4 regions of the Peribacillus sp. TH27 genome follow, and region 1 is predicted to be linked to each of the others. Evidence: riboswitches for the same ligand, from Rfam matches in the RefSeq annotation. Region 1 holds a riboswitch; each other region holds the start of a gene.
The links. Region 1 has a riboswitch for cobalamin ahead of JFU24_RS04015 ((2Fe-2S) ferredoxin domain-containing protein). Riboswitches for the same ligand answer to the same signal wherever they lie in the genome.

Region 1 (4,970 bases):
TCGGAAAACGATCCCGATATCATCCATCACTGCACTATAACAAGCCATTCCACACCCATTAAAACCAATGTTCAGTTCCTTAGGCATATCAATCCCACCAAGCACCCTCTGTATTTCATCCGCGTAAGGAATGGATTCCACTTTTTCACCATCACAGAAATCACAGGCTTTTAAAGTCAATACATCCCCAATTGGCGATAATAAAAAGTTTGCTGATTGCAATTTTCCAGTAATAACTTCTGGATCTGTTGTAGGAATCTTTAAAACGATTTTATGATTTGGCGTGTATTCCATCGTTCCCTTTTCTCCAACAACTTCTGCAAGTGTCATCATTTGTTTCGGAGTAAATTGCTTGTTCGCCACACCTGGGCTAACGGCAAGCTCGAATACCGACTCAATTTTTTGCAGAACAATCGGCGTAATTGATTGCTGAACTGTTTGACCCTTAACTCTTGTGAGTGCTTCCATTGCCACTTCAAAAGAAGTGCTCTTTTTTTCTGGTGCTTTTGTAAGCAATCCAACTCCGCCAGTCGACTCGGTGTACGCTTCCTGCATAGAACCTGTTTCTTGATCTAATGCCCAAGGTTCTGCTTCTTTTTGCAAGCGTTGATGCGGCTTCAATGGTTGCTTTTCCGAATTCAATGTATACTTTCTTTGATATCCACGTGGCGTGATGATTTTGTCATCATATAAAAAGGTAGATGAATTTCCAATAATGACGGTTGTTAGCATCCCTATATCGTGATTTAACATGTCTTTCAAATTGGTTATCACAATATCCTGACGATCGCGATAAGCACTTTTCACCAATCCGACAGGTGTTTCGGGTGAGCGGTAACGCAGTAAAATTTTCTGTGTTTCAACAATTTGCCTAGTCCGTCTACCGCTTCGAGGATTATAAAGTGCAATGACAAAGTCAGCCATTGCTGCAGCCTCCACTCTTTTGGCAATCAGATCCCAAGGCGTTAAGTGGTCACTGAGGCTGATGGTACAGGAATCATGCATGACAGGTGCACCAAGTAAAGACGCACATGAATTGATGGCAGAAATACCAGGAATGATTTCAATGGCTACTCCCGTTTCTTCTTTCCAGCCTTTTTCAATCAATACTTCATAAACCAGCCCTGCCATTCCGTATACCCCTGCATCACCACTCGAAATTACAGCCACTTTCTTTCCCAACTCCGCCTGTTTCACTGCTTCTTGTGCACGTGATACTTCTTCAGTCATACCTGTACTTATAATCGTTTGATCTGTAAGAAGGCCCTGTATGAGTTCCACATATGTTTTGTAACCAATGATGAAGTCACTTTCTTGAAGGGCTTCTACAGCACGTTTGGTAATATGTTCAAAATTCCCTGGTCCAAAGCCAACGACAAATAATTTACCGTTTGTACTCATTTAGACATCTCCTTTTACAACTTGTCTTTTGAAATTCCTGTTTGAGCTGGAAAATCTGGATTAGGAGTCATTTCTCCATTAGTAAATTGGTAAATCATCTGTGGAATGAACTTCTCATCATCGAGATTACTGACAATCTCTCGTCCAAAATCAGGTGAATCCACTCGATACCATGTCCCTTGAGGATAAGCAATCACAACGCAGGCATCCTTACACCTTCCGTTACAGCGAGTTCTAGTAGTATGAATTTTTTGATTCAGACCTTGTGAAGTAATTTCATCACGAATTGCTTGCGTTATTTCTTCGCCACCTTTTTTCATGCAACTGCTGCCGTTACAAATCAAAAGATGCGAATTTGTGCCTTTTAAGTTCCAAGTTGTCATCTTCTTCCTCCTAAATCTGAGAAAAGGCAAAATAAAAAACCTTAACTGTTAGAGTTAAGGTTTTAAAAAAACTATATGAAAAGGGAGCCTCCAGCAAGCAAAGTGAAACTCTCAAAATCCCCATAGTCCTTCTACCTTTCCCTCCGAAAAGTATCACACAATTTTAAAAGCAGGTTTCCTGGCTTACGCTTCAATTTACTTTTGTCCCTTCCCAGCTCTAGGCCAGTGGTTATCGACAATTTCATCAGCGTTACAGTAGCGGGGGTCGCATCGGATTCTCACCGATTTCCCTATTATCCCTTGCGTGTTCATACAAGAGCACTTTTAAATTGAAATATTTGGTTTTATAATAATATATTTCTAGTTAACTTTATCTATCATATAACAACTTTTTTAAAATTCAATAGTTTATTCCGACTGTTTTGAAAAGTTTAATGGTGAAAATCCAGCTTCATGCCTATCCTCACTGCGATTTTATCCTTCTCAAAAAAAATATGAATAGAGTGTAGATGGAATCATTGCTTTATGGTACAATAAACGAGAATTTTCAAAAAATTACATAAGTTTTATGGTGCTAGATTCCTCGGAATTTAGCTTAATAGGGAAGTCGGTGTAAATCCGGCGCGGTCCCGCCACTGTAAAGGGAAGTCCTAATACGTAATGAATAATCCACTGTCAAACGCGATGGGAAGGATGTATGAGGATGATGATCCAGAGCCAGGAGACCTGCCATGAAGCGTGAAACTGTTTACAACCTACGAGGATGGGTGTGCGGATCAGGCAGCTAAGCTAATATTTGTATTATGCTGCAAACTTACTGTTCATTACGCACTTCTTTCTTTTTGAGAGAAGTGCTTTTTATGTTGCCCGCCACTTCTCTTCTCAGCTTTAATCATTAAAAATAAAAGCGTTGAAAGGAGAAAAAATGAAAAAAGCCAATTGGAAAATACTTTATTTTGTCATTTTACTACTCTTCGTACCAAAGAAAGCAATGGCCATGCATATTATGGAGGGCTTCTTACCGATCGAATGGGCGATATTCTGGTGGGCTGTGACACTTCCATTTTTAATCTTGGGTTACCGTTCTATTAGGTCTAAAGTGAAGGAAAACCCAGAAACAAAAATGATGCTGGGTCTGTCTGGCGCATTCGTTTTTATTTTATCAGCCCTAAAAATCCCTTCCGTTACAGGAAGCTCTTCACACCCTACCGGCGTCGGTTTAGGTTCAATCTTGTTTGGGCCACTGGCCATGAGTGTCGTCGGTTCTATTGTTCTGTTATTTCAAGCTGTATTACTAGCTCATGGAGGACTAACTACGCTAGGAGCCAATGCCTTTTCCATGGCTGTTTGCGGGCCGTTCATTGCTTATTTTGTATTCAAAGGCGCTACTAAATTAGGTTGGTCCTTCTCTCTTGCTGTTTTCTTAGCAGCAGCTTTCGGAGATTTGGGCACCTATGTGATAACTTCTGTACAACTTGCTTTAGCTTTCCCATCGGAGGTAGGTGGATTCATGGCCTCATTCACTAAATTTTCAGGAATCTTTGCCCTTACCCAAATACCTTTAGCAATCAGTGAAGGTTTATTGACAGTCGTTGTCATGAATTTCTTGAAGAAATACAATCTAGGCGAATTGAAATTACTGCGAGTGTTATCTAAGGAGGCTCGTTAGCATGAAAAAAAGTTTATTGTTGCTTTTTCTAGTCGTCATACTTGCTATAATTCCGTTAATCACCCAACAAGGAACAGAATTTGGTGGAGCTGATGGAGTGGCGGAAGAAGCCATCACTAAAATCCAACCAGAATATAAGCCTTGGTTCAACAGTATCTGGGAGCCGCCAGGTGCAGAAACCGAAAGCTTATTGTTTGCTCTCCAAGCCGCGATTGGCGCCGGATTCATAGGATACTTCATCGGCGTTATGCGACAAAAAAATAAACAGTCCGTTCAAGAAAAGGACGAACAGGCAAAACATGTTACTCATAGATAAATACGCCTATTTCAACCGGCTAAAGCATGTACATCCTTTAGAGAAAATGATTTTTGCCCTCTCCCTTTTGTTGTTTTCTTTAGCAGTGAGGGATACGACCGTCTCACTCATCACCTTTACCGTGATGAGTGCTTTAATCATTTTCGGGGCAAAAATCCCAATCTCTTATTATCTAAAATTACTCTTATTACCTGGATTTTTTGTACTATCAGGTACAATTACCATCCTTTTTTCATTCGCAAGTAAATTCACTTCGATACCAAATGTATGGTGGTCCTGGAATTTCGGCAGCTGGCAAATATTTATCAGCGAAGACAGTATAAAAACGGTAATTGGTCTAATCGTTGTTGTATTAAGCAGTATCAGCTGTTTATATTTCCTAACCTTAACTACTCCCATCACAGTTATACTATATGTATTGCGTAAGCTGAAACTGCCTTCATTGCTGATTGATTTAATCGAATTAACTTATCGCTTCATCTTTATTTTTTTAGATACAGCTATGGCCATTCATCAATCACAGTCATCACGGCTTGGGTATAGTTCAGTGAGGAAGGGAATTCGATCTCTCGGGTTACTCATATCTTCCCTGTTTTTAGGAGTGTTTCAGCGCTCTGAACAATTAACGATGGCAATGAACGCAAGAGGGTATCAAGAGAATATTTCATTTATCGATGACTCTTACACTTATTCCTCTCGTAATTGGCTGATTACCATTGTAACTCTAGTAAGCTTATTCTTTATTTATAGATATATATAAATTGGGGGCAGTTCGATAATGGAAGAACATATTTTTAATATAGATGGCCTCACCCATCAATTCGCAGATGGGACGTTCGCATTAAAAGATCTTTCTCTTACTATTCAACAAGGTAAAAAAATTGCTTTATTAGGCAATAACGGTGCCGGTAAGTCAACTTTATTCCAACATTTAAACGGTCTATTAAAGCCAACAACAGGATCCATCAAATTTAAGGGAAAGAAATTAAAATATGACAGAAAAACATTATTACTATTACGAAAACAGATTGGAATCGTTTTTCAAGACCCGGATTCACAACTTTTTTCCGCTAATGTTCAACAGGATATATCGTTTGGACCGATGAACTTAAGTTGGGAAAGAGATGTCGTGCGGGAGAAAGTTGAATGGGCGATGGCCCAAACAGAAGTAACAGAATTGAAAGATAAGCCCACCCATTTT
Region 2 (4,970 bases), 2.7 Mb from region 1:
TTGCAAGAATGCTAGTTGGTAATAACAATCAACTAGTCTTACCAGTATCTCTTTCAATCGGTGGAGCCTATTTATTGTTGATTGATAATCTGGCTCGCTCGGTAACGGCTACAGAAATTCCACTCTCAATCTTGACGGCAATTATAGGTGCACCATTTTTCGCAATATTGCTTAGAAAAACAGGAGGTGGCTGGTCATGAGAATTGAGGTGCAGGGAGGAAATTACTTTTATGCTCGGAAAAAAGAAGAAGTTCCTTACCTTTACCAAACAGACATTAACTTTTCGCTGAATGACGGAGAGATAATGGCGATACTAGGACCAAACGGTGCAGGAAAGACAACGATGTTAAAATGCATCACAGGTCTTCTGGACTGGAAAAAAGGTCAAACGCTCATTGATGGAAAGCCGCTTCCTTCGCTTTCACGCAAAACCGTCTGGAAACGGATTGGTTATGTTCCGCAGGCGCATAAAATGGTATTTGGTTTTACACTCGAAGAATTGGTCATTATGGGAAGAGCCCCATACATCAGTGCGCTTGCCCAGCCTTCCGTGAAGGACCGTGAAGCCGCTCACCTAGCCCTGGAAACTGTAGGGATTGGCCATCTTGCTGGGAAGTCCTGCAATACAGTCAGTGGTGGTGAGTTGCAACTAGCGTTGATTGCACGTACGCTGGTATCAGACCCGGAAGTGCTCATTCTCGATGAACCGGAATCCCATCTTGATGTTCAAAAGCAGGTTGTGATTTTACAGACATTAAAGCGTTTGTCACAAGAAAAGAAAATCTCTTGTATCATAAACACGCATTACCCAAACCATGCGTTTTTCCTTGCTGACCATGTGTTAATGACAGCCAAACAAAAGCCGGTCGTTTACGGAGAAGTCCAGGAAGTCATGACAGAATCCCGGATGAAGGAATACTTCGGAATTGAAATGAAGAAGATTATTTATGAAGAAGATGAGAACTTTTTTATTGAAACGATGGTGCCGAAAGATTTAGGCATTCCGCGTGATCAAAATACTTGTCGATTTACTAGTTAAAAAAAGGCAGCCACCGGGTTGCCTTTTTTTTCGCTAAATGGAATACTTTATTATTTACTAGTTTTCTGGTACTATTATGCTAGAAAAAATTAGGAGAATGATAGTGGGAAAATACAGAGTTTTATTGATGGTAGCATTGCTGGGAATTTTAATTTTGCCTTCATGCTCACAAGGGGTTTTAGAGAATATAGGTACAAAGACGGCTGCACCGATTGCGGAAGATAACATTGAAGTGGTTGCAGCAGCGGAGAATGACGTCGGGCAGAATTCGGAGGACAGATTATATCCTGAACAGATCGATACGAGAAACTGGATAAGAGCCGAGTCCACGGTTCAACTTCCAATATTGATGTATCATAGTATTTCTGAAGGTAATAACCTTCGGGTACCAAGAGAGGAATTTCAATCACAAATGAACTGGCTTCGGGAGAATGATTACTATACATTATCCCCTAGGGAAGCATTTCTTGTTTTAACGGAAAATCGGATGCCAAGTGAAAAGTGTGTCTGGCTTACTTTTGATGATGGCTATACAGATAATTACACGGAGGCTTTTCCTATATTAAAAGAATATAATATGAAAGCTACTGTTTTTATGATCGGGAAATCTATTGAAAAAAGTCATCACCTGACGGAAGAACAAATGGTGGAGATGAGCGAGAATGGGATTTCTATTGAAAGTCATACTATCAACCATCTTGAGCTTAACCGTATGACGGTAGGGCAGCAGGAAGCTGAAATGGTACAGTCAAAGGATTTATTCGATCGTATTCTCCAACAGGACACGACAGTACTTTCATATCCTGTTGGTCGGTATAACGAGGAGAGCCTTAGGTTGTCAGAAGAAGCTGGATACAAGATGGCAGTAACCACCGAAGCTGGTGGAGCTTCAAGGGACCAAGGGATGCATGCACTGCACCGAGTTCGGATTTCACCCGGATTATCAGTCGATGGATTTGCAGCGCTGATTGAAAATGCATCACGTTATTAATTGAAGACAAGGTATTTCGGAATCAGTCTGAAAAATCATATAATAATCATTTCTTACATAGTGTATAATGAAAAGCAGTGAAAATTATATACATATGAACGATTTGGTGTCTTAATGACTTAAAAGGGAAGTTGGTGAAATACCAACGCGGTCCCGCCACTGTAAATGGGAGTTAGCGGCTGTGTACCACTGTATGTGAGATATGGGAAGGTGCCGTTGACGATGACCATTAGCCAGGAGACCTGCCAAGATTCGTACACCTGTAACCTACGCGGATGGGAAGGTGTGTGGCAGACCTTCTGAGTCCGTAATTATATTGTTGCCATACAAGCATCTTCCGTTTGACGGGAGATGCTTTTGTTTTGAAATTCGCTTCTTCACTTCAGGGTGCGTTTTCTTTAGGTGGTCGGAAATTGAATTAAAAGATTGTGGGGGATGTAAAATGAAGAAAATCTATGGTCTGATTCTAGTGATGTTACTAACTGCAGGTATGATGGTTGGTTGCAATGATACATCAAAAGAAGGAACGAAAGAAAAGCAACAAACGAATCATACTGAAAACCAAGCTTTCCCGATTACGATAAAAGATGCAACGGGTGAAAAAGTAACGATAGAAGAACAACCAAAGAAAATTGTTACATTGATACCAAGTAATACAGAAGTGGTCTTTGCACTTGGTTTGGGTAAAAAGGTTGTTGGTGTATCCGACAATGATAATTACCCGGAAGAAACGAAAGAAATTGAAAAAGTTGGCGGAATGGAAATGAACACGGAGTTAATCGTTTCCTTAAAGCCTGATCTTGTTCTTGCTCATGCATCCAGTGCCCATAATTCGAATGAGGGATTGCAGCAGCTTAAGGATGCTGGAATAGATGTCCTTGTAGTCAATGATGCACAAAGCTTTGACGAAGTGTATGAGTCTATTGATATGATTGGACAGGCAACGGGAGAACATGATAAGGCAAAAGAAATCGTTGCGAATATGAAAATGAAACTGAAGAAAATTCAGGAAAAAGCTAAATCCGTTAAGGATGAGGAAAGAAAAACCGTTCTAGTAGAGGTTTCGCCATCACCGGATATTTATACACCTGGAAAAAATACATTCATGAATGAAATGCTTAACATAATTTCAGCGAAAAATGCAGCAGCCGAATTGGACGGGTGGGCGAAAATTGACGAAGAGTCTATGATTGCTGCAAATCCGGATGTCATTATTACAACATATGGTTATTATACAAAAGATCCAATCAGTGAAGTGACGGGCCGAAAAGGATGGGAAGATGTAGCTGCTGTTAAGGATGGTCAAGTCTTTGATGTCCATTCTGACTTAGTGACCCGTTCTGGTCCACGCTTAATAGAGGGAGTAGAGGAACTTGCCAAATCAGTCTATCCGAACCTATTTGACAACTAAGTGGGCGTTTGCTTATTTGATTGCGTTATTGTTTTTGCTTTTCGCAATGACGATTGGCATTTCCTTTGGTTCGGTGTCAGTACCGATTCCCGCGCTTATACAAATTATCGGCAAGGAATTTTTTCATTTACCAATCTCAGTTGAGCCAGATGTGATGCTGACGAATATCGTAATGAACATCCGCCTGCCACGTGTATTACTTGCAGGTTTGGTTGGGGCTTCGCTTGCGATTGCCGGGGCAGCCTTTCAGGGACTGCTCAGGAACCCGCTTGCTGACCCCTACACATTAGGGATTTCATCAGGAGCATCAGTAGGCGCTGTATTGACATTGTTTTTGAATATATCATTGCCGTTGATCGGTTTATATACCCTACCGGCGTTAAGTATTATGTTTTCATTGCTTACGATTTTCTGTGTGCTAACTTTTGCGAGAAAAATGGATCGATCGATGAAAGTAGAAACAATTATTTTAACCGGAATCATTTTCAGCTCGTTTTTAAGTGCCTTCATCTCATTAATGATTGCGTTGACGGGCGAGGAATTAAGACAAATCATCGGATGGCTGATGGGAAGCGTTTCAATGCGCGGCTGGAATTATATCGCGATTATTTTGCCGTTTTTTATCATTGGTTCGTTGATCTTGATTATGAATACCCAAGAATTGAATGCGATGACGTTTGGGGAAGATCGTGCAAAGCATTTGGGTGTGAATGTTCAGCGGAGAAAAATGTGGATTCTGATAGCTGGTTCGATATTAACTGGGGCAGCTGTTGCTGTTTCGGGAACGATTGGCTTTGTAGGATTGGTTATTCCTCATTTGGTTCGTAGGATTTGGGGGCCAGATCATAAGCATTTGTTGCCGTTATCTTTGCTCGTAGGAAGCGGATTTTTAATTTTGGCTGACCTTGTAGCAAGGACGATTATTGCACCTTCGGAACTGCCGATTGGTGTAATTACCTCACTTATCGGGGCCCCGGCATTTGCCCTGATTTTATTAAAGAGACGGAGAGAAGGGTAGAATTCATGCTTGAAGTTAAAGGGTTAACAGGTGGATATGGCAATAAAGCTGTTTTGGACTCTGTCTCTTTTGACGTACATAAAGGGGAATTATTTGGGATTCTCGGTCCAAATGGCAGCGGAAAAACGACGCTATTAAGTATGCTTAGCGGGGTTCTCGATTATAAGGTAGGAAGCATACGAATAAGGGGAAGAGACTTGAAGGAGTATTCGGCCAAACAACTTGCACAAGTTATAGCCGTGTTGCCTCAACATTCCTCATTAGCCTTTTCTTATACGGTAAAAGAGACTGTTTCTCTTGGCCGTTATGCTCACCAAACAGGCTGGTTTCATAGTTGGACTTCTGAGGATGAGGTGATTGTCCAACGTGTGATGAAGCAAACGGGAGTCGCGGATTTTCAGGATCTTCATTTTGAACGATTATCAGGCGGTGAGAGACAGCGGGTCTTATTGGCACAAGCACTTGCCCAAGAACCGGAAATTCTTTTTTTAGATGAACCAACGAACCACTT
Region 3 (4,970 bases), 2.2 Mb from region 1:
AAAATCACAGCTGCGTTGGCCGGCAGAATTTCCTTCCTTATGATCCCGTTCCAAGTGGTTATCCTACTCGGTTTTTCTTTAGCAAGGCGGTTAAAAATCTTTCGTTTCTGGTTATTGCCTCCTCCAGTCGGTAAGATTTGCCTCGATCCCGTACTAGCGAAACCAATCTCTATGCCTTTTTTTAACATGGCATGTACAAAGGAAGCCGTCATTACAATTGCTTCTTCGAAGAAAAGCGATTCCTGATTATCAAGTATGATAAACACATCACGGTTTTTCTGAACTTCAAATTCCTTTGTCATGATTTCACTTGTTCTAGCCGTTGCCTTCCAGTTAATCCAGGATAACTGATCACCTGGCTGATACTCTCTAACTCCAGATACTACTGATTGTTCTCGCTGTGTTTTTTTTGTTGATCCCACTTGTCCCTGATTGAATACACGCTCAAGATCTCTGTAGGTAAGCTCATGATATGAAGGGAAAACAGTGATTTTTAAAGGTGAACTATATGTCGCTTCCTTTTCAAAGACGCCAAAAAAGTCTCCTGTCCTGAAACGGATTGTTTGAAATGTATGCTCACCCCGTGGCAAATTGTTCAAAGTATATGTCATACTGAATGTATGCCTGAAACCAGGAAAGACAAGTGTTTTTCTTTGCATCCCCCTATTTTCCAATTCCTTCGGCAACTCTTCCTCTACCATCAAATATAAAAGAGGCAGCCTGTTTTTACGGGTAACAGTTAAAGCTATTTCTACAGAATCGCCTGCTCGGCATTCTCTTTTACTGACCTTTCTCTCAACGATAATGTTATTAATCGGATAAAAAAGTAGAATCGTAGAGTACACAGCGAACGGCAAAAATGTATAAAAAATAAACCAACTGACAAAACCGCCTTGAAACATCGCAAAAGAAAAGGAAATCGCTATAAGTAATAACAAGCCAATCACACTCATGTTTTCCTTTAAGATGCTGATCAAGTTCCGCATTAGGTCACAGCTCTCTTCACAGGCACTTGAATCGTCGCGACAATCTCGTGAATCACCATGCCAGCATCCACTCCCTCATAATTCGCTTCTGGCTTCAGGATAAGTCTGTGGGCAAACACGAACGGTACTAAATATTGCACATCATCCGGTAGAACATAATCTCTGCCCTGCAAAAGTGCATAAGCTTGGGCCGCCTTCATCAATGCAATCGATCCACGTGGACTCACCCCTAAATATACTCTCTCATGCGTACGAGATCGATTAGCCAAATTAACAATATACCGCTTTATCGTGTCATCCACTATCACTGCTTTAGCCTCTTCCTGTAAAGCTATTAATTCCTCTAAAGTAATAACAGATTCTAACTCTTCAAGTGGTGCGGCATATTGAGCTCGATGCAAAACCTCAATTTCTTCGTCAACACCCGGATAGCCCATTTTCATTTTTAATAGAAAACGATCCAATTGCGCCTCTGGAAGTGGGTATGTTCCTTCGTACTCAATGGGATTTTGTGTTGCCATAACGAAAAAGGGTTTCTCCAATCCCCTTGTAACCCCATCAACCGTCACACTTGCCTCTTCCATTGCTTCAAGCAAGGCAGATTGTGTTTTCGGCGAGGTCCGGTTTATCTCATCGGCTAAAATAATATGGCCCATGATTGGTCCTGGTCTAAAAATAAATTCTTGTTCCTTTGGATTGAAAATTGAAACACCCGTTACATCTGAAGGTAGTAAATCAGGTGTGAATTGTATACGCTTAAAGTTTGCGCCTATCGATCTTGCCAGTGCTCTGACCATGACAGTCTTACCTACACCAGGAACATCCTCCAATAAAACATGCCCCCCAGAAAGAAGTGCTACGATGCTCAGTTCTGCTATATCTCGTTTTCCAATAATCACTTTTTCAATATTCCCTAAAATCTTTTCCAGTTTTTGATTTACCTGCTTATAAATCATACTCTACCTCCTGAGATTACCCTATTACTCTTATATAACACCTATTATATATTCTTTATACTCGATATGCGTTTTACATTAACATCCAATTAAACCTTACATTGTAAGTTTACTAGATAATTCGCAAACCATAAACGAATTTCTCTAAAAATATTCATACTGCTTTAGGAAAAAGGTATGGTAAACTGTTGCTAAGTGAATATAAACCTTGCAGAAAAAGGTGCTGACTTGTCAGCTTAATAGGGAATTTGGTGTAAAACCGAAGCTGTTTCCGCAACTGTAAGTGCTAATGAAATAAGATAAATACCACTGTTTGAGGATAAAGATTCACATCGATAACCATTCATCCTGTTCAAATGGGAAGGTTCTTAGAGTAAAATGACGCACGGGCCAGGAGACCTGCCTTTTTTATCGTATTATGCTCTTCGGAAGATAGGAGGATTGTACGGCAATCTTCCATCTTTTTCTGTTACAGATACATAGGTGATTGATGCCGACCAATGCCCTTGGTCGGCTTTTTCTTTTGCTGAGAAAAGCGATACTGAGGTGATTCATCTAACTATGAAGAGGAGGAAGAGTTATGGCAAAAAAGGATTTTCGTTTTTTATGCTATCCATACATGCGCGAATCCGAGTCTACCGTCGATTATGAAATACGTACCGACTCTTTGACGACACAAATTGGCTTGGCCGCCTCGCTTACAAAGGATGTTCCGGATGTATACCGAGATTTAATGGAATTGTTGCCGATGGCTTATCATTTAAATGGTTCAGTCCGTGGGAAATTGGCCATTACCGACAATGATCTGAAACGTCTAAGTGCCATCTACGACCATTATGTCGCAGAAGTTAAAGAGCATATTGAGACATTCGTGCTTCCGCAAGGTTCAACCGCCGCCTGTGTTCTGCATACTTGCCGTAGTGAAGCCAAAAAGTCGGTCCGTGCTTTACACAAGGTTAGTTTAGAAATAGAAATCCCTGAAATTCTCTTTGATTACGCCCATTTGCTTGCAAATGTTCTATTCGTGATGGCTGTCTACGTCAATAAGCAACATGGTATTGAGGAGATTCCTTTTATCAGTAAATCATACCCAACCAAACCCATGAAGAAGAAAACGGAGGAATAAATAATGAAGAGAAGCATACGATTTAGTTGGATTTCCACCTTGATACTTGCCCTTTTCCTTACCGGATGTGGAGTAACGGATGACCAGACGGCAAAGGAAAAGAAAGACACTAATAAGACAGAAGAAGTCAAAGCCTATACCGTTACCGATGATACTGGAAAGAAAATAAAATTTGATAAAGTTCCGGAAACAGTAGTTTCACTTCAACCAAGTAATACAGAAATTTTATTTGAACTAGGGCTGGGAGATAAGGTCGTTGGCGTGACCGACTTCGATAATTATCCAGAAGAAGCAAAGGATATTGAACATGTTTCCGATTCGGTGAATATCAATGCAGAGAAAATTATTTCCTTAAAACCAGATGCCATTATTGCTTATACCATTGGTGATGAAACGACGATGAAACCACTTGAAGATGCTGGAATCCCAGTATTCATTATTAAATCCGCGACAAATTTTGATGATGTATATGGGGATATTGGGCAAATTGCTGAAGTCATGGGCGTAGCTGAAAAAGGCGAAGAATTGGTGAAAGATATCCAAACCCAAATTACAAGTGTTGAGGAAAAAATTGAAACATTAGATGAAAAGGAACAAACCTATTTTGAAATTAGTCCAGCTCCAGAAATCTATACAACAGGAGCGGAAACCTTCCAACAAGAAATTCTAAAAACTGCAGGCATTGAAAACATCTTTGCCGACCAAAAAGGCTGGGTTAAGGTTTCAGATGAAGAAATTGTCAAACGAAACCCTAATGCTATCATTACAACTGCTACCTTTGCAGATGATGCTGTTGATGAAATTAAATCCCGTAAAGGCTGGGAAGATATCAACGCCGTGAAAAATGATCAAGTCTATCTACTTGATGAAAATATTATGTCACGTCCTGGGCCAAGGATTGGTGAAGCTGTAGAACTCGCAGCAAAGACCATTTATCCAGACTTATTTAAATAATGCGAAAGAAGGATGTTCCAAAGTTCTTGGATCATCCTTTCCTTTTTTACCTCTGCTTCCCTAAGTCCATCACTACAACCACACACTCTCCTGGAGCAGCTGCCCTCCATCGCTAATCCCTTATATTTCTCTTTTAAGGTCTCCCTTTGCAAATAACGAACCACCTGCTCTTCTTTCATCTTTATGCTAAGATGAATGCAATCTAATCATAAAAAATTCGAGGTAATGATCATGTATAAAAAATTCTTTATATGGGTCTTAGCAGTCGCCCTTCTTTTAGGAATTCTTAAAACCTTTCTAGGTATGTAGCAAAAAAACAGCCGTATGGCTGTTTTAAGAACACAGGTATTCACATACCTTTTAAAGCAATGTGAGAACTTCATTGAAAGTAAAAACACAGCTTATAAAAACATTAGTTTTGAAATTTATTTCGAAGGACCATTTAACTTTAGTTAAATGGTTTCCTTTTTATTTAGGCTCCGTTATACTACATTGTTGTTTTTTCCAAAAAAAGAAGACCACCCGAGTGCCAACTATTTTACATGTTTTATAAGTATAAAAACTTTATGCCCATGAATACGTGACTATTATGGAAAATACATTTCTTTTCCCCATAAAATAGTAACCTTAGACTTTCACTAATCCTTCCAATTATTTTATTAATCAAACGATTGATTAAATTTTAAAAAAACAAAAAAGCCAATATCGTTTAAGTGTTTTCCCTAAAGAGATTGTAGTATTAAGTTGGACTCCACCCGCACTCTTAAAAATACTGTGCGTTACCTGTAATCAATTCTAGATCATAAAAATGTTTATTTTGAAACTGCTCATGAAAACATTTCAGAAAGAAAATCGAAAAAGGACATCCAAATGAAAGGATGTCCTTTTTCCAGCAAATATAATGCTGATTTATTACCTATAGCCGTTGATTAAAACGATCCTTAGGTG
Region 4 (4,970 bases), 1.4 Mb from region 1:
CGTTCTCTTGAGCATGATTTTCTTCTCGGCTAAAATTTCTAAAGTGTCGGTTGAAAAAACAGAGGACATTCAGGCTAAGAAAATTATTTATCGTATTACCGGACAATTATTTTTCGCCTCGGTTCAGGACTTTGTTTCCAAGTTCGATGTAAATGAAAAGGCTGATTCTATCACCATTGATTTTTCCCATTCAAAAATATGGGATGCTTCTGCAGTCGGCGCAGTTGATAAGGTTGTCCTTAAATATCGGCTACATGGTAAATCTGTTCAAGTGCTTGGTCTCGATCATGAAAGTTCCCAATTGCTTGAAAAGCTCGCCACTTATGATGGTAAAATATCTTAAGTTTAATTTTTGCTGAATAGAAACTTTTTAAACCGACAAAATAGATAACATGAAATATATCTAGATGGAAGGAGCAAAAAGTATGATATCCGAGCAGGATTATACGGCAGCAAACCTGTCACAAGATTTACTGAATGAACTAAAAAGCTTTGAAAGCAAGCTAGGCCAAGACGCAAATAAAGAACTAATTGTTATCGCCTATGAAAAAGAGAAGGAAGCCTTGAATTAAAAAAAAGACTCAAACGTCATTTAAATGGCTTGTTTGAGTCCTTTTTTTTAGACATGATTGAAATTTGTTGACCCTCACAATATTACATAAAAAGGGTGCTCGAAGTATTCAGAGCACCCTTTTCACATCTTTATTTACTGAATATGTCCGTTAAAACCGGCACGATTTGTTTTTTACGTGATACAACGCCTTCTAAGACGGCAATGTTGTTGCTCAATGTAACGTTATACGCTTTTTCAACTGCTTCCGTTGATTTCCCAAGAGCCAAGGCAACAGAATCATTTGTTAAAATATCCGTTACAACGAATAAGAATAAATCTAATTCTTTCGTAGCAATAACAGCTTCAATAGCCGCTTCTAATTCAGCTTGTTTTGCAAGAACTTCATTCGGATCCACAGCATTGACTTGAGCAATCTCCACTTTCGCAGTTCCCATAGAGAATTCTTTTGCATCAAGAGTAATTAGCTGGGCAATTGTTTTGTCGCTCAGGTCAGCGCCTGCTTTTAACATTTCTAAGCCATATGTTTCAGCATTTACTCCGGCAATCTCCGCTAATTCCATTGCTGCTGCAACATCTTGCTCTGTGCAGGTTGGAGATTTGAACAATAAAGAATCGGAAATGATGGCAGATAGCATTAGACCTGCGATTGCTTTAGGCACTTCAATACCGTTTTCTTTATAGATTTTATTTAAAATAGTTGCCGTGCAACCAACTGGTTCTGCGCGGTAATATAAAGGATCACTTGTTTCAAAGTTAGCGATACGGTGGTGGTCGATAACTTCTAAAACACGGACTTGGTCAATGTCTTCTGCACTTTGCTGGCGTTCGTTGTGATCGACTAAAATCACACCATCCGCTTCCCCTGCCACTTTTTCTACAAGACGAGGAGCTTCGAATTTGAATTGGTCTAATGCATATTGAGTTTCACCATTCACTTCACCAAGACGAACAGGTTCAGCATTGATACCTAGTTGTTTTTTCAGATCCGCATAAGCGATAGCTGAACAAATTGTGTCTGTATCTGGGTTTTTATGTCCAAAAACTAATACTTTTTCCAAGATTATTTCTCCTTTTTAATAAATATTTTTCCGGGAACCCCCATCATTACAATAAGGGAGAGCCACCTTTACTATACACTTTATTTTAACATAAAATCTCTTACATTCAGCGTTTGAATTTCCCATTTTCCTATTAATTCTTTCACTCTTTTTCCCTCTCCCCTCACTTTGTCAATAGATAAGGATTGGTTTTTATCAAATATATTAGTTGAATTATCGTCTCATATGGATTACGATAATATAAGCAGAAATACTAGATATTGATATTAAAAACAACACACATAACTATATATAGAATTATTTGTAATCCAAGGTGCCAGTGATGGCTGAAAAGGGAATCCGGTGTAAACCCGGAACTGTCCCCGCAACTGTAAATGTGACGAAATGAGAAAACCACTGTATAGCTCTTTATACGGGAAGAACTCAAAGTAGGATGATCATGAGTCAGGAGACCTGCCTGGATTTTTCACGTTTCTTATTCTTCGGGGATTGAGATGATGAAACGATAGTATAACGGCTATTTTTTCATGGCTCTTTTATTCTATCGTTTGATCCGCTCAATTTATTGGGCGGATTTTTTTATTTAATGGAAGTTTACAAGGAGGATTATTCATGACTCAAACATATAACTCTACTATAGTGAAAAATGACACAGAAACAAGTTCTATCCAGCTTGAGATGTTATCCAAGGAATTCGAAGGCCGGCTAGATATGGAAAAGTTCAAAAAGCGTTTTACAAAATGGCTAGATCGTAAAAGTGACTCAACAGAAGAACAAACTTCAAAAAAACTGATCCAGCTTGCTCTCGAAAGTGTAGACATAGATGCTCCAGATTGGACGTTTGTTGCTGCGGCAGAACTTTTGAATACGATGTACAGGGATGCACAAGCGAATCGCGGTTATGAGGGCGTGAGCTACGGACCGTTCTATGAATTAATCGCAGGACTCTCTCAACAGCAAGAGGGGGAACGCTACCCGATTTATAAACCCGAACTACTCGACTCTTACTCCAAAGAAGAAATTGAAGAATTAGGCTTAGTGATCGATCCGGAAAAAGATAAACTATTTTCTTATATCGGTATCTACTTATTAAACGACCGCTACCTAGCCCGTCCGAAAAAAGACAAGGTCTACGAACTGCCTCAGGAGCGCTTCATGATCATCGCTATGGAAATTATGAGAATGGAAAAAACAGAACACCGCCTGCAACTTGTCAAAGAGGCATACTGGGCGATGTCCAATCTGTATATGACCGTCGCGACACCTACCCTATCAAACGCAGGAAAAACTCACGGTCAGTTAAGTTCATGCTTTATTGACGCGATTGAAGATTCTATTGATGGCATTTATCTATCCAACTACGATGCCGCTAAAGTATCTAAATTCGGCGGTGGTGTAGGACTTTATGTCGGTAAAATCCGCTCACTTGGTTCTGATATCCGTGGTTTTTCTGGAAACAGTTCAGGCACGACCCCTTGGATCCGTTTGTTTAACCAGACTGCTGTCAGCGTCGATCAATTGGGCCAGCGTAAAGGGGCAATCGCGATTTATTTGGATGCCTGGCATAAAGATATCATGAGTTTCCTTGACTTAAAGACACAAAACGGTGATGACCGGTTGAAAGCTCATGATATTTTTACAGGTGTATGTATTCCTGATCTGTTCATGGAAGCCGTACGCGATCGGAAAGAATGGTATCTTTTCGACCCACATACCGTAAAGCAAACCCTTGGATTCTCACTCGAAGATTTTTATGACGAGAAAAAAGGCGAAGGAAGCTTCAGAAATCATTACGCTCACGCTGTGGAGGCTGCGGAAAATGGCACACTTCCTAGCTATAGCTTTGAAAAAATCAACGCGATGGACATTATGAAGAGCATTATGATTTCTCAGCTAGAAGAAGGCGTACCGTATATGTTCTACCGTGATGAAGTGAACCGTAAGAATCCTAATAAACATAAAGGAATGATTTATTGTTCCAACCTTTGCACAGAGATTGCTCAAAACTTAAGCCCTTCAACGATCACGGATGAATACGAAACTGAAGATGGCGATGTAGTTGTAGTTCGTAAAAGCGGCGATTTCGTTGTATGTAACCTTTCTTCCATTAACCTGCCTCGCGCGGTAAGTAGCGATGTATTAGAAAGATTGATTCCGATTCAGATCCGCATGCTCGATAACGTCATTGATGTGAACAGTCTTCCGGTCAAGCAAGCATCCATCTCAAACAAGCGTTACCGGGCAATTGGCTTAGGAACATTTGGATGGCATCATTTACTTGCCACCCAGAATATATATTGGGAATCAGATGAGGCCGTTCAATATGCTGATACTTTATACGAAAAAATTGCTTACTTAACAATCAAAGCGTCTAATGAATTGGCTAAGGAAAAAGGAACGTACCCATATTTTGAAGGATCTGATTGGCATACAGGCCAATATTTCGAACTTCGTGACTATACCGATGAAAAATGGATAGATTTAAAAGAAAATGTGCAGCTACACGGTACCCGTAATGGATATTTAATGGCCATTGCACCTAATTCATCAACGGCTAAAATCGGTAACTCCACTGATGGAATCGATCCCTTATATGAAATTGAATTTTATGAAGAAAAGAAAAACTTCAAATTCAAAGTGACAGCACCCGGATTGACGCCTAATACGTATGAGTATTATAAAAAAACACGATTTAACTTGGACCAACTGGAAAGCATCAGACAAAATGCAGCCCGTCAGCGTCATATTGACCAAGCTATCAGCTTTAACCTGTATGTCCACAACACAATCAAGGCTAAAGTTCTATTGGATATCCATTTAACAGCATGGGAAAGCGGATTGAAATCAACATATTATGTTCGTTCCACTTCATCTGAATATGATAATGCCTGCGAAAGTTGCTCAAGTTAACGATCAAATCAGTAATCTATTTTTAAAGGAGTTTTACGAATGACCAATCATATCAAAAAAATCCGGATGCTCGAACCTACGCATCCAACTAAAGCAACGGGCGTATTCAAAGGGGAAGCTTCAGGCTTTCTCCTTTGGAACGATATTCAGTATGAAAAATTCTATGATACGTATACACAACTCATAAATAACTTTTGGAAGCCTTCGAGCGTGAACATGATTCAGGATAAAAAGCAGTGGGGCGAATTAGATGAAGATATCCAGGATGCTTTCCTTGATATCCTTACAATGATTGCAGGAATGGACAGCCTTCAAACGCCGACTTTAGTGGAAATCCTTCGTTACATCAAAGACCCGGCAGCAAAAGCGATCCTGGCCAACATGGCCCAGCAGGAATCTATTCATAATGAATCTTATTCCTATATCCT

Region 2: it holds a riboswitch for cobalamin, as region 1 does, so the genes downstream of both, JFU24_RS17020 (ABC transporter substrate-binding protein) here and JFU24_RS04015 ((2Fe-2S) ferredoxin domain-containing protein) in region 1, are expected to answer to the same signal.
Region 3: it holds a riboswitch for cobalamin, as region 1 does, so the genes downstream of both, JFU24_RS14635 (hypothetical protein) here and JFU24_RS04015 ((2Fe-2S) ferredoxin domain-containing protein) in region 1, are expected to answer to the same signal.
Region 4: it holds a riboswitch for cobalamin, as region 1 does, so the genes downstream of both, JFU24_RS10730 (ribonucleoside-diphosphate reductase subunit alpha) here and JFU24_RS04015 ((2Fe-2S) ferredoxin domain-containing protein) in region 1, are expected to answer to the same signal.

Annotation. Positions count from the first base shown of each region.
Region 1 is NZ_JAEKEV010000002.1:519,939-524,908, forward strand. It holds gene cobJ (precorrin-3B C(17)-methyltransferase) at 1-1,401, opposite strand, end outside; gene JFU24_RS04015 ((2Fe-2S) ferredoxin domain-containing protein) at 1,416-1,784, opposite strand; cobalamin riboswitch at 1,936-2,125, opposite strand; cobalamin riboswitch at 2,337-2,532, shown strand; gene JFU24_RS04020 (energy-coupling factor ABC transporter permease) at 2,710-3,453, shown strand; gene JFU24_RS04025 (energy-coupling factor ABC transporter substrate-binding protein) at 3,455-3,769, shown strand; gene cbiQ (cobalt ECF transporter T component CbiQ) at 3,753-4,529, shown strand; gene JFU24_RS04035 (energy-coupling factor ABC transporter ATP-binding protein) at 4,548-4,970, shown strand, end outside.
Region 2 is NZ_JAEKEV010000002.1:3,252,464-3,257,433, forward strand. It holds gene JFU24_RS17005 (FecCD family ABC transporter permease) at 1-200, shown strand, start outside; gene JFU24_RS17010 (ABC transporter ATP-binding protein) at 197-1,039, shown strand; gene JFU24_RS17015 (polysaccharide deacetylase family protein) at 1,167-2,030, shown strand; cobalamin riboswitch at 2,118-2,294, shown strand; gene JFU24_RS17020 (ABC transporter substrate-binding protein) at 2,473-3,441, shown strand; gene JFU24_RS17025 (FecCD family ABC transporter permease) at 3,404-4,459, shown strand; gene JFU24_RS17030 (heme ABC transporter ATP-binding protein) at 4,465-4,970, shown strand, end outside.
Region 3 is NZ_JAEKEV010000002.1:2,764,626-2,769,595, forward strand. It holds gene JFU24_RS14625 (DUF58 domain-containing protein) at 1-986, opposite strand, end outside; gene JFU24_RS14630 (AAA family ATPase) at 986-1,942, opposite strand; cobalamin riboswitch at 2,144-2,363, shown strand; gene JFU24_RS14635 (hypothetical protein) at 2,523-3,068, shown strand; gene JFU24_RS14640 (ABC transporter substrate-binding protein) at 3,072-4,022, shown strand.
Region 4 is NZ_JAEKEV010000002.1:1,936,053-1,941,022, forward strand. It holds gene JFU24_RS10715 (SulP family inorganic anion transporter) at 1-343, shown strand, start outside; gene JFU24_RS10720 (hypothetical protein) at 426-572, shown strand; gene JFU24_RS10725 (manganese-dependent inorganic pyrophosphatase) at 703-1,632, opposite strand; cobalamin riboswitch at 1,927-2,107, shown strand; gene JFU24_RS10730 (ribonucleoside-diphosphate reductase subunit alpha) at 2,245-4,542, shown strand; gene JFU24_RS10735 (ribonucleotide-diphosphate reductase subunit beta) at 4,582-4,970, shown strand, end outside.